Regions from separate parts of the Kosakonia sp. Marseille-Q7440 genome, predicted to be linked through region 3. Evidence: predicted binding sites of a transcription regulator. Region 3 holds the regulator's gene; each other region holds the start of a gene.
What was found. The regulator sigma-54, encoded in region 3, starts transcription at its own class of promoters, with help from an activator protein. The targets are predictions, from matches to a motif close to GTTGGCACANNTTTCGCTNT.
Positions count from the first base shown of each region.

Region 1 (4,568 bases), on a different contig from region 3:
ATCCAGCAGTTTCGCCAGCAGGCGCGCTTCGGCGAGCGCATGAGCGAAGCGAGCCGCTCGCACTACTTCGCTCGGATGCAAACCCTGCGCCTCGATGGCTTCCTGCTGCGCCCACTGCTGAGCCTCTTTTCCGCGCTGGTGCTCTGCGGCCTGCTGATGCTATTTGGTTTCTCAACCGTCGGCACGGTGGAGGTTGGGGTGCTTTACGCCTTTATCAGCTACCTTGGCCGCCTTAACGAGCCGCTGATTGAGCTGACGACCCAGCAGTCGATGCTGCAACAGGCGGTGGTCGCCGGTGAGCGCGTCTTCGAACTGATGGATCGACCGCGCCAGAATTACGGCGATGACGAGACGCCGCTGCACAGCGGGGCGATCGATATTGAAAACCTCTCCTTCGCCTACCGCGAAGATCAGCTGGTGTTGCAGGATATCTCCCTGCATGTTGAGCCGCGCAGCTTTGTCGCGCTGGTCGGCCATACCGGCAGCGGTAAAAGTACCCTCGCCAGCCTGCTGATGGGCTACTACCCGTTAACCCAGGGGGAGATCCGCCTCGACGGTCGCCCGCTTGCCACCCTCGGACACAGCGCGCTGCGCAAAGGCGTCGCGATGGTGCAGCAGGATCCGGTGGTGCTGGCCGACAGCTTCTTCGCCAACGTCACCCTTGGGCGGGATATCAGCGAAGCGCGCGTGTGGAAAGCGCTTGAGATTGTCCAGCTCGCCGATCTGGCGCGCACCATGAGTGAAGGGATCTACACCCGCCTCGGCGAGCAGGGGAATAATCTCTCCGTCGGGCAGAAACAGCTGCTGGCGCTGGCGCGCGTGCTGGTTGATGCCCCGCAGATCCTGATCCTTGATGAAGCGACGGCGAATATTGACTCCGGCACCGAGCAGGCGATCCAGCAGGCGCTGGCGGCGATCCGCGAGAAGACCACGCTGGTGGTGATTGCCCACCGCTTATCGACCATTGTCGAGGCAGAAACCATTCTGGTGCTGCACCGCGGGCAGGCGGTTGAGCGCGGTACCCACCAGCAGCTGCTGGCGGCGAAAGGGCGCTACTACCAGATGTACCAGTTGCAATTAGTCGGTGAAGAGCTGGCGGCGAGCACGCGGGAAGAGTCACTCAGCGCCTGATGCACCAAAATTAAGCACCCTGCGCGCAACTGCGCCTGGTGGTGCAAAAATGCAACGCACCATGCACCGTCATGGTGCGTTTTTCTTTTTTCCGCCGCTTGTGCTTCATCTACGCGCTTGCGCCGCCCATCACCGCATCTGGTTTTGTCTCTTTATTGCGCGAAAACGCGCGCCTTCACATTTCTGGCACACCCCTTGCAATACCTTCCTCATGTTGGCTGCGTCCATTTGCGAATGTCGAGTGAGGGGAATCTATGAAGCTGGTAACCGTGGTGATTAAGCCATTCAAACTTGAAGATGTGCGTGAAGCGCTCTCTTCGATTGGTATTCAGGGGCTGACCGTGACGGAAGTAAAAGGGTTTGGCCGTCAGAAGGGGCATGCCGAGCTTTACCGCGGTGCGGAATACAGCGTCAACTTCCTGCCAAAAGTAAAAATCGACGTGGCGATCGCCGACGACCAGCTTGATGAGGTGATCGATATCATCAGCAAAGCGGCCTACACCGGAAAAATTGGCGACGGCAAAATTTTCGTTGCCGAACTCGAACGCGTGATCCGTATTCGTACCGGCGAAGCCGACGAAGCGGCGCTGTAATAGCTGACACACAGTGATAGGGATCGGAAAAATGAGAATGAAAACAGTAAAAGCTACCCTTGCCTCGCTGGCTTTGCTGCCGGGCCTGGCGCTTGCCGCGCCGGCCGTTGCGGATAAAGCCGATAACGGTTTTATGATGATTTGCACCGCGCTGGTGCTGTTTATGTCCATTCCGGGCATCGCGCTCTTTTACGGCGGCCTGATCCGTGGCAAAAACGTGCTCTCGATGCTGACCCAGGTGGCGGTCACCTTCGCGCTGGTCTGCATTCTCTGGGTGGTTTATGGCTACTCACTCGCCTTCAGTGAAGGCAACAGCTTCTTCGGCAGCTTCAACTGGGTGATGCTGAAAAATATCGCCCTTACCGACGTGATGGGCAGCATCTATCAATACATCCATGTCGCCTTCCAGGGCTCCTTCGCCTGCATCACCGTGGGGCTTATCGTCGGCGCGCTCGCCGAGCGTATTCGCTTCTCTGCGGTGCTGATCTTTGTGGTGGTGTGGATGACACTCTCCTATGTGCCGATTGCGCACATGGTATGGGGCGGCGGTCTGCTGGCAACCCACGGCGCGCTCGACTTTGCGGGCGGTACGGTGGTGCACATTAACGCCGCGATTGCAGGCCTGGTGGGTGCGTACCTGATTGGCAAACGCGTCGGCTTCGGCAAAGAGGCGTTTAAACCGCACAACCTGCCGATGGTCTTTATCGGTACTGCGATCCTCTATGTTGGCTGGTTTGGCTTCAACGCCGGTTCGGCGAGCAGCGCCAACGAAATCGCCGCGCTGGCCTTTGTTAACACCGTGGTCGCCACTGCTGCCGCGATCCTCTCCTGGGTCTTTGGTGAGTGGGCAATGCGTGGTAAGCCTTCGCTGCTCGGTGCCTGCTCCGGTGCGATTGCTGGCCTGGTTGGTATCACCCCGGCGTGTGGTTATGTCGGTGTCGGCGGCGCGCTGATTGTTGGTCTGGTGTGCGGTCTCGCTGGTCTGTGGGGCGTGACGGCGCTGAAACGTATGCTGCGCGTCGATGATCCGTGCGATGTCTTCGGCGTTCACGGCGTGTGCGGCATCATCGGCTGTATCCTGACGGGCATCTTCGCCTCTACCTCCCTCGGTGGCGTAGGCTTCGCCTCCGGCGTCACCATGGGCCACCAGGTGCTGGTGCAGCTGGAGAGCGTTGGCATCACTATCGTCTGGTCTGCGGTGGTCGCCTTTATCGGCTACAAACTGGCGGATATGACGGTTGGCCTGCGCGTACCGGAAGAGCAAGAGCGCGAAGGGCTGGACGTCAACAGCCACGGCGAAAACGCCTACAACGCCTGATAAGTTGAGTATCTCCTGAGCATAAAAAAGCCTCCGCGTGCGGAGGCTTTTCTTTTGGCGATAACGCAACCGGCTTAGTTGCGGTTACGCATCACCCCTTCCTGCACGCTGGAGGCCACCAGCACGCCATCCTGGGTATAGAATTCGCCGCGCACAAAGCCGCGCGCGCTGGAGGCGGAGGTGCTCTCCACGCTGTAGAGCAGCCAGTCGTTCATATTGAACGGGCGGTGGAACCACATTGAGTGGTCGATAGTCGCCACCTGCATGCCGCGCTCAAGGAAACCAACGCCGTGCGGCTGCAACGCCACCGGCAGGAAGTTAAAGTCCGAGGCGTAGCCAAGCAGATATTGGTGGATGCGGAAATCTTCATCCAGCACGCCGTTGGCGCGGATCCATACCTGACGCACCGGATCGGCCACATGGCCCTTCAGCGGGTTATGGAACTCGACCGGGCGGATCTCCAGCGGCTTGTCGCTGAGGAACTTCTCCTTCACGCCGGGCGGCAGCAGGTGCGAAAGATCGCGGGCGATCTCCGTTTCCGATTTGAGCGAATCCGGCGCGGGCGCGGCGGGCATCGTTTTTTGATGCTCGTAGCCCGTCTCGGGGGCCTGGAAGGAGGCGGTCATATAGAAAATCGGCTTGCCGTTCTGCACCGCGGCCACGCGGCGGGCGCTGAAGCTGTTGCCGTCGCGCAGCACTTCCACATCATAAACAATTGGTTTCTGGCTATCGCCAGGGCGTAAAAAGTAGCTGTGGAAGGAGTGCACCAGGCGGTCTGCCGGAACGGTCTCTTTCGCCGCATAGAGCGCCTGCCCGACCACCTGGCCGCCAAAGACCTGGCGCAGACCTAAATCTTCGCTCTGCCCACGGAACAGCCCCTCTTCAATTTTTTCCAGATTCAATAATGCCAGCAGATTAGATAGCGCCTGACTCATACAATTCCTCAAATAAATAGCGGCTGACGTAGCATATATTGCCTGAGTATAACCTGGAAAATGGAGTGGTCCGATGGGTGCAATAATCTGAATGAATGGGTGTTTACAGGAATATATCGGGTATATGTGCCACACTTGTTCAGGTTACGAAGGTTTAGCCACACATCTGGCAGGCGCTGCGCCTGCAGGTGCATTGAAGATAAGGAGAGATCAATGAAACTCGTGCCCATGTTAAGTGGTTTAGCAGTCGCAGTCGCGTTATCGGCGTGCGCCCAAAAAGGCGGCGATATCCCAACGCCGGCACCTAATCCCAATGCGCCGTCCGCCACGAATAAAGCGGCGATTGCTCAGCCAAGCGTGACCGGTACGGTCTGGATCCGTCAGAAAGTGGCGCTGCCGCCGGATGCGGTGTTAACCGTTACCGTTTCTGATGCCACCCAGGCAAACGCACCGTCGAAAGTGCTGGCGCAGAAAGCGGTACGCACCGATGGCAAACAGCCGCCGTACAGCTATGTCCTGCCGTTTAACCCGGCCGACATCCAGCCGAACGCGCGTATCCTGCTGAGTGCAGCGATCACCGTCGACAACAAG
Region 1 covers NZ_CBCPLT010000001.1:940,948-945,515, forward strand. Annotated here, with positions in the region: gene ACWPW2_RS04195 (SmdB family multidrug efflux ABC transporter permease/ATP-binding protein) at 1-1,131, shown strand, start outside; gene glnK (P-II family nitrogen regulator) at 1,386-1,724, shown strand; gene amtB (ammonium transporter AmtB) at 1,756-3,042, shown strand; gene tesB (acyl-CoA thioesterase II) at 3,117-3,977, opposite strand; gene ACWPW2_RS04215 (YbaY family lipoprotein) at 4,191-4,568, shown strand, end outside.
Region 1: glnK (P-II family nitrogen regulator) is a predicted target of sigma-54. The motif match lies at 1,314-1,333, and genes of this name have one in related genera.

Region 2 (4,568 bases), on a different contig from region 3:
CATCCCAGGCTGCCTGCATCGCCGCGCCCTGCACGGTACGAAAGCCGAGGCGATTGAGTACCGCTTCCAGCGCGGTGAGGGTTTGCAGGACGCAATCTTTGCGCGCGTTATAGCCCATGGTGCCGATGCGCCAGATCTTGCCCTGTAGCGGGCCGAAGGAGGTGCCAATCTCAATATGGAAATCGTTCAGCAGGCGCTGGCGCACCTCTTCACCGTGTACCTCAGGCGGGATCACCACCCCGAGCACGTTATTCATCTTGTGGCGGATGTCGCCAAACACGCCAAGCCCCATTCCCTGGATACCGGCGAGCAGCGCGCGGCCGTGCAGTTCGTGGCGGGCAATCAGGTTATCCATCCCCTCCTCCAGCATAATGCGCGCGCATTCGCGGGCGGCGAAGAGCATGCTGGTGGCTTCGGTGTGGTGGTTCAGGCGCTCCGGCCCCCAGTAATCCATCACCATGCCGAGATCGAAATAGTTGGAGTAGATCATCTCCTCGCTGCCATCTTCGTGGGCCTCGGTGCGGATCCCCTGCTCAACGCAACGACGGGCGCGGATCGCCGCCTCCATGCGCGGGCTTAAGGTGACCGGCGCGCTGCCGGACGGCCCGCCAAGACACTTCTGCAACCCGGCAGAGACCGCATCCAGCCCCCAGGCATCGCTCTCCAGCGCGTTACCGCCGAGTGACGCCGTGGCATCGGTGTAGAACAGCACATCGTGGCGGCGGCAGATCTCGCCCAGTTGATCGAGGGGTTGCAGCATCGTTGTCGAGGTGTCGCCCTGCACTGTCAGCAGCAGGCGCGGCTTAACGCGCTTGATCGCCTCTTCAATCTGATCCGGGGTAAAGACTTCGCCCCACGGCACCTCAATGGTATGCACCTCGGCGCGGCAGCGGCGGGCGATTTCACAGAGCAGGTGACCGAAGCGGCCGAACACCGGCACCAGCACGCGGTCACCGGGGCGAATGGCGGAGACGAGGATCGCCTCAATACCGGCGCGCGAGGTGCCATCCACCAGCATCGTCCAGCGGTTTTCGGTGCGAAAGACGCCGCGATAGAGCGCCATCACCTCATTCATGTAGCCGGTCATCACCGGATCGTACTGGCCGATAAGCTGGCTCGCCATCGCGCGCAGCACGCGCGGATCGGCATTGATCGGCCCTGGCCCCATCAGCAGGCGTTGAGGCGGGTTGATTTGTGAACTGTGGGAGAGATCAAACATTGGCACGTCCTTCATCCGGTCAATGAAACAAAAGGTTCTTATCTGTTATTTCTGCAACTAATGTGCCATAGACGGAGGGGGCGGGACTGCGTGCTAATCCACAAAATCGGGGGCACAGCGTGCCCCGTGAGGTGTCATCAGCGTGGTGCGAAAGCACCAAAAAAGTGCATCAGCGCGGTTCGAGTTCGTCGAGATCTTGATAGAGCGCAGCGATAGTGTGAATGCGCTGGCGCCCTTCGCTAAGCGTGGTGTGCAGCAGCGCGTTGGCGAGGAGATTCACCAGGCTCATGGCGCTGCTGTAGCTGTCGAAGGCCGAGACGCTCTCCAGCGGCAGGCCGATATGCCAGCGGCTAACGGCTTTCAGCCCGCTGGCCTGCGCTTCACTCAGCACCAGCACCGGCACGCCGCGGCTTTGCAGCGTCTCCAGCAGCGGGCGCACGCCGCGCGGACGGCGGCGAAACGCCACCATCACCACCATATCCTCCTCAGTGAGATCGACAATCTCCTCCGCCAGCGTCTGCCCCGGCTGCGGCATCACCGCCACCTGCCCGCGGCTTTGCAATAACTGCTGGCGCAGATGCAGCGCCACCGGCGCGCTGTTGCGAAAGCCGATAATCACCACCCGCCGGGCGGCGCTCAGGGCCGCAATAACGGCGGCAAACTGTTCCGCATCGAGGCTGTTGATCCACTGGGTCAGGTTTGCCATCTCCTGCTTATAGTGGCGCGCCAGCAGCGTGTTGCCCTGCACCGCCTCGCGGCTTTCCGCCAGCGGCATCCCGCTCTGGCGCAGGGTGCGCAACTCATCGCGCATCGCTTTGAAGTTGTCGTAACCGAGCCGGCGAAACAGGCGGCTGACGGTCGCTTTCGACACGCCGCTTAAGCGGGCAAGCTCCGCGCTGTTGTAGCTCACCAGGTCGTCGAAGTGGTCGAGAATAAAGGCGGCCACCCGCTGCTCCTGCGGCGAGAGGTGGTCGTAACACGCGCGCAAGCGCATATCGAGCTGCTGCATAACGCCTCCTGCAACTTTTGTTTCAGCTAAAGCTGACACAGTGAAACGTATCGCGTCAATCTGGAACAGCTCTTGCTTAGCACTCTGCTATACCCGCAAAAAAGGAAGCGTGACGATGCAGAGTAATATGGCCCCCTCCGGTATGGCGGTAACGCCCCACCACCTTGCCAGCGAGTCGGCGCTCTCGGTGCTGCGCCACGGCGGTGACGCCATTGAAGCGATGGTCGCGGCGGCGGCCACCATTGCGGTGGTCTATCCGCATATGAACGGCATTGGCGGCGACGGCTTCTGGCTGATCGTGCCGCCGAACGGCGAACCGCTGGCGATCGATGCCAGCGGCGCGGCGGGCCAGCACGCGACCACCGCCTTTTATGACGGGCATGCGCATATTCCCCATCGCGGTCCGCTGGCGGCGTTAACCGTGCCCGGCACATTGAGCGGCTGGGAGGAGGCGCTGGCATTCTCCACCTCACTCGGCGGCGGGCAGCTTCCGCTTTCGCGCCTGCTGGCAGATGCCATTCGCTATGCCGCCGACGGTATTCCCGTTACCCAGTCGCAGGCCAGCGCCACCCAGGCGAAGTACGCTGAACTGGTCGATGTCCCCGGTTTTGCCGACACCTTTTTACCTGATGGCAACGCGCCTTTGGCGGGGAGCCGCTTTTGCCAGCCGAAACTGGCGCGCACCCTGACCCGGCTTGCCACCGAGGGGTTAGACAGTTTTTATCGCGGCCCGCTGGCAACCATTATCGCCGCTGAAATGGCGGCCTTAGGCCTGCCGGTGACCGCGCAGGATCTCGCCGCTCATCGCGCCCAGCGCCGCGTGCCGCTGCGCCTCGCGCACAGCCAGGGCGAGGTGTTCAACATGACGCCGCCCACTCAGGGGCTGGTGTCGCTGGCGATCCTCGGCATTACCGACCACCTGGCGATGGAACAGGCCAGCGAAGTGCAGACCATCCACCGAATTGTCGAAGCGACCAAAAAAGCCTTTGGCCTGCGCGACCGCTATATCACCGATCCGCGCCACGTCACGCTGCCAGTGCAGAGCCTGCTGGAGCAGGCACCGCTGGAACAGCTCGCTGCCAGCATTGATGAGCAGCGCGCTGCCCCCTGGGGGCCAGGCAAAGGACCGGGCGATACGGTGTGGATGGGCGTGGTGGATAAAAACGGGCTGGCGGTGTCGTTTATCCAGAGCATCTATCACGAGTTTGGCAGCGGCGTAGTGCTGCCGGAGAGCGGCGTGCTGCTGCAAAACCGCGGCGCGGCCTTCAGCCTCGACCCGCAACACCTGCTGGCGCTGATGCCAGGCAAACAGCCATTCCACACCTTAAACCCGGCGGCGGCGCGGCTTAACGATGGCCGCACCATGGTCTACGGCACAATGGGCGGCGACGGGCAGCCGCAGACCCAGGCGGCGATCTTTACCCGCCATGTGTTGCAGGGAATGGGATTGCAGGAGGCGGTCTGCGCCCCGCGCTGGCTGCTCGGGCGCACCTGGGGGCAGACCTCCGACAGCCTGAAGCTGGAGAACCGTTTTAGCGAAGAGACGGCGCAGGCACTGCGCGCTATGGGGCATGAGGTGGAGTGGCTGCCCGGCTTAAGCGAAGCGACCGGCCATGCCGGTGCGATTGTGCGCCATGCCAACGGCATGCTGGAGGGGGCATTTGATCCGCGCAGCAACGGCAGCGCGGCGGGTTTCTAAGGAGCGATGATGAACAACGACGCAACAGACTGGCCGGCGTGGATCCGGCTGATGGAGCAGATACTTGAGATGCCGCTTGATGACGCGCGCCGCGCGGAGCTTGAGGTGCAGCTGGCGCGCATCGCGGCGATGGCGCAGCCGTTAATGCAGTTTCCCCTGCCCCCTCGTCAGGAAGGGGCGGGAGAGTACCGCTTATGAATCTGTCGATTGAGGATATTCAGCGCGGGCTGCGCGAGAAGTGGTTCAGCGCGCACGAACTGGCGCAGCAGACGTTATCGCGCATCGATCAGCTTAACCTCGGCATTAATGCCTTTACTGAAGTCACCGCCCCGCGCCTGCTTGCCGAGGCGGCGCAGATTGATCGCCGGATCGCGCAGGGCGAGACGCTGCCGCCGCTGGCGGGCGTGCCGTTTGCGGTGAAAAACCTGTTTGATATTGCGGGCGTGACGACGCTGGCTGGTGCGGAGCTGTTCAGCCACGATCCGCCCGCCGCGCAGGATGCCTTTGCTCTGCGCCAGCTCCATCGCGCCGGCGCGCTGCTGGCCGGGGCACTCAATATGGACGCTTATGCCTATGGCTTCACCACCGAGAACAGCCATTACGGCGCGACGCGCAACCCGCGCGATCGCACGCGCGTAGCG
Region 2 covers NZ_CBCPLT010000001.1:742,957-747,524, reverse strand. Annotated here, with positions in the region: gene ACWPW2_RS03325 (pyridoxal-phosphate-dependent aminotransferase family protein) at 1-1,219, opposite strand, end outside; gene ACWPW2_RS03320 (MurR/RpiR family transcriptional regulator) at 1,389-2,228, opposite strand; gene ACWPW2_RS03315 (gamma-glutamyltransferase family protein) at 2,344-3,927, shown strand; gene hpxX (oxalurate catabolism protein HpxX) at 3,934-4,125, shown strand; gene ACWPW2_RS03305 (AtzE family amidohydrolase) at 4,122-4,568, shown strand, end outside.
Region 2: ACWPW2_RS03315 (gamma-glutamyltransferase family protein) is a predicted target of sigma-54. The motif match lies at 2,288-2,307, and genes of this name have one in related genera.

Region 3 (4,568 bases):
CAAGGCTTACAAAGGCCGTCGCGTGGTCGAAGACGTCAGTCTGACCGTTAATTCCGGTGAAATCGTCGGCTTGCTTGGCCCTAACGGCGCAGGGAAAACCACCACCTTCTATATGGTGGTCGGGATTGTTGCGCGCGATGCCGGCAACATCATTATTGATGATGAAGATATCAGCCTGCTGCCGCTGCATGCGCGCGCGCGCCGCGGCATCGGCTATTTACCGCAGGAAGCCTCCATCTTCCGCCGCCTCAGCGTTTACGACAACCTGATGGCAGTGCTGCAAATTCGTGACGATCTCACCGCGGAACAGCGAGAAGATCGCGCCAATGAGCTGATGGAAGAGTTCCACATCGATCACCTGCGCGACAGCATGGGCCAGGCGCTCTCCGGCGGTGAACGTCGCCGCGTCGAGATTGCCCGCGCGCTGGCGGCAAACCCGAAATTTATCCTGCTCGATGAACCCTTTGCGGGCGTTGACCCGATCTCGGTTATCGACATCAAACGCATTATCGAGCATCTGCGCGACAGCGGGCTTGGGGTGCTGATTACCGACCACAATGTGCGCGAAACGCTGGCCGTGTGTGAGCGCGCCTATATTGTCAGCCAGGGACATCTCATCGCCCACGGCACGCCGCAGCAAATCCTTGAAGACGAACATGTTAAGCGCGTATATCTTGGGGAAGACTTCAGACTCTGATAGGGTAAGGTTTATTGACATTTTTTGTCGGAGAGTGCTGCTCTGAATATGAAGCAAGGTTTGCAACTACGGCTTAGCCAACAGCTAGCCATGACGCCGCAACTGCAACAGGCCATTCGCCTTTTGCAGTTGTCCACGTTGGAACTTCAGCAGGAACTTCAGCAGGCGCTGGAGAGCAATCCACTGCTGGAACAAACCGATCTTCACGAAGAAGTGGATAGCGAACAGGTTCAGGAAAAAGATGGCCTGGACACCGCAGATGCGCTTGAACAGAAAGAGATGCCCGACGAACTGCCGCTCGATGCCAGCTGGGATGAGATCTACACCGCGGGCACCCCATCAGGCAGCAGTAACGATTACATTGATGATGAACTGCCGATCTACCAGGGCGAAACCACCCAGTCGCTGCAGGATTACCTGATGTGGCAGGTTGAGTTGACGCCCTTCTCCGATACGGATCGCGCCATTGCGACGTCGATCGTTGATGCCGTGGACGAAACCGGTTATCTCACCGTGACGCTGGAGGAGATCCTCGAGAGCATGGGAAATGACGAGATCGGCATGGATGAAGTCGAAGCGGTGCTAAAGCGCGTTCAGCGTTTCGATCCCGTTGGCGTAGCGGCGCGCGATCTGCGCGACTGCCTGCTGGTTCAGCTCTCCCAGTTCGCGAAAGCGACGCCATGGTGTGAAGAGGCCCGACTGATTATCTGCGATCATCTCGATCTGCTGGCCAATCACGACTTTCGCTCGTTGATGCGCGTGACGCGCCTGAAAGAGGATGTGCTGAAAGAGGCTGTCACTCTGATCCAGTCCCTCGATCCGCGCCCCGGTCAGTCGATCCAGACCAGCGAGCCAGAGTATGTGATCCCCGATGTGCTGGTGCGCAAGCACAACGGGCGCTGGACGGTGGAGCTTAACGCCGACAGCATTCCGCGTCTTAAGATCAACCAGCAGTATGCAGCGATGGGCAGCGGCGGGCGTAATGACGCCGATACGCAGTTCATTCGCAGTAATTTGCAGGAAGCGAAGTGGTTGATCAAAAGCCTGGAGAGCCGCAATGACACGCTGCTGCGCGTCAGCCGCTGCATCGTCGAGCAGCAGCAGGCGTTCTTTGAGCAGGGCGAAGAGTTTATGAAACCGATGGTGCTGGCGGATATCGCCCAGGCCGTCGAGATGCACGAGTCGACCATCTCTCGTGTGACCACCCAGAAGTACCTGCACAGTCCTCGCGGCATTTTTGAACTGAAGTATTTCTTCTCCAGCCACGTGAATACCGAAGGCGGCGGCGAAGCCTCCTCCACGGCCATTCGCGCACTGGTGAAGAAGTTGATCGCCGCGGAAAACCCTGCAAAACCGCTGAGCGACAGTAAGCTGACGACGCTGCTCTCCGATCAGGGGATCATGGTCGCGCGGCGAACCGTTGCGAAGTATCGAGAATCTTTATCCATTCCGCCGTCTAACCAGCGTAAACAGCTGGTGTGACCCAACCGATAAGGAAGACACTATGCAGCTAAACATCACCGGACAAAACGTTGAGATTACCGATGCCCTGCGCGAGTTTGTAAACAGCAAATTTGCCAAGCTGGAGCACTATTTCGACAGGATTAATCAGGTTTATGTTGTGTTGAAAGTGGAAAAGGTGACGCACATTTCAGATGCCACGCTGCATGTGAATGGAGGCGAGCTGCATGCCAGTGCGGAAGGACAAGATATGTATGCTGCTATTGACGGTTTAATTGATAAACTGGCGCGGCAGCTCACGAAGCATAAAGATAAACTGAAACAACACTAATTGTCCGGGCGTCCGTCTGGCGCGTTGCACCCGACCGCAACCCGGTTGGGTGCTGGCTCCGGCGTCGCTTAGGTGAAATTATGATGAATAACGATTCGGCTCTTCAACTGAGCACAGTACTTAACCAGGAATGCACCCGTAGCGGCGTTCACTGCCAGAGTAAAAAACGCGCGCTGGAAATTATCAGCGAGCTGGCGGCGAAACAGTTAGGCCTGCCGCCGCAGGTGGTCTTCGAGGCGGTTCTTACGCGTGAAAAGATGGGCAGTACCGGCATTGGTAACGGTATCGCCATTCCTCACGGCAAGCTCGAGGAAGATACACTGCGCGCCGTCGGCGTGTTTGTGCAACTCGAAACGCCTATTGCCTTCGACGCTATCGATAATCAACCCGTCGATCTGCTCTTTGCCCTGCTGGTGCCGGCAGATCAGACCAAAACGCATCTGCATACCCTTTCGCTGGTCGCCAAACGGCTGGCGGATAAAACCATTTGTCGACGCCTGCGCGGCGCGCAGAGTGATGAAGAGCTGTATGAGATCATCACGCAGACAGAAGGCGAGCGCGGCGATGCGTAACCGGGTAAGACTCTACTTGTCAGTCGTTCTGAGGAGAAATGACCCATGGTCCTGATGATCGTCAGTGGTCGTTCGGGTTCAGGGAAATCCGTGGCGCTACGCGCACTGGAAGATATGGGTTTCTACTGTGTTGATAACCTGCCGGTTGTGCTGTTGCCGGAACTGGCGCAAACCCTCGCCGATCGCCAGATCTCTGCCGCCGTCAGTATCGATGTGCGCAATATGCCGGAGTCGCCGGAGATCTTTGAGCAGGCGATGAGCAATCTGCCGGAGGCGTTTTCGCCGCAGTTGCTCTTTTTAGATGCGGATCGCAACACCCTGATTCGCCGCTACAGCGACACGCGTCGCCTGCACCCGCTCTCAAGCAAAAACCTGTCGCTGGAGAGCGCCATCGATGAAGAGAGCAATCTGCTTGAGCCGCTGCGTTCGCGTGCCGATCTGATTGTTGATACCTCAGAGATGTCAGTGCATGAGCTGGCGGAGATGCTGCGCACTCGCCTTTTAGGCAAACGCGAGCGCGAACTGACCATGGTCTTCGAATCCTTCGGCTTCAAGCACGGCATCCCTATCGATGCTGATTACGTCTTTGACGTGCGCTTCCTGCCGAACCCGCACTGGGATCCGAAGCTGCGTCCGATGACCGGCCTCGATAAGCCCGTTGCCGCGTTCCTCGACAGGCACACCGAAGTGCATAACTTTATCTATCAGACGCGCAGTTACCTCGAGCTGTGGTTGCCGATGCTGGAGACCAACAACCGTAGCTACCTGACGGTGGCCATCGGCTGTACCGGGGGTAAACACCGCTCTGTCTATATCGCCGAACAGCTGGCGGACTACTTCCGCTCGCGCGGCAAAAACGTGCAGTCCCGTCACCGTACGCTGGAAAAACGCAAAACATGACCGTAAAACAAACCGTTGAGATCACCAATAAGCTGGGCATGCACGCGCGCCCGGCGATGAAACTGTTTGAACTGGTACAGGGCTTTGACGCGGAAGTGCTGCTGCGTAACGAAGAGGGAACCGAAGCGGAAGCCAGCAGCGTGATCGCTCTGCTGATGCTGGATTCCGCCAAAGGCCGACAGATTGAAGTCGAAGCCAGCGGCCCCCAGGAAGAGGAAGCGCTGGCCGCGGTGGTGGCGCTGTTTATCGCCGGGTTCGACGAAGAGTAATCAGTGCAGGTTGTTACTCTGCAAAAAGCCTTCGCCACCGAGCTGCTGCATCTGGCGCATGATCCACGCCTGACGGTTACGCACATAACCTGAAGGCGCTGCCGCTTTATAACGAATCGGGTTCGGCAGCACCGCCGCCAGCAGCGCGGCTTCCGACATCGTCAGCCGGCTCGCGGGTTTATGAAAATAGCGCTGCGACGCCTCTTCCACACCAAATATGCCGTCACCAAACTCCGCAATATTCAGGTAGACCGTCAGGATGCGCCGTTTCGTCCACACCGCTTCCGTCGTTACCGTCAGCCCCGCTTCCAGCCCCTTTCGCAGCCAGCTTTTACCGT
Region 3 covers NZ_CBCPLT010000002.1:651,922-656,489, reverse strand. Annotated here, with positions in the region: gene lptB (LPS export ABC transporter ATP-binding protein) at 1-697, shown strand, start outside; gene rpoN (RNA polymerase factor sigma-54) at 746-2,179, shown strand; gene hpf (ribosome hibernation promoting factor) at 2,202-2,489, shown strand; gene ptsN (PTS IIA-like nitrogen regulatory protein PtsN) at 2,570-3,061, shown strand; gene rapZ (RNase adapter RapZ) at 3,107-3,961, shown strand; gene npr (PTS phosphocarrier protein NPr) at 3,958-4,230, shown strand; gene mtgA (monofunctional biosynthetic peptidoglycan transglycosylase) at 4,231-4,568, opposite strand, start outside.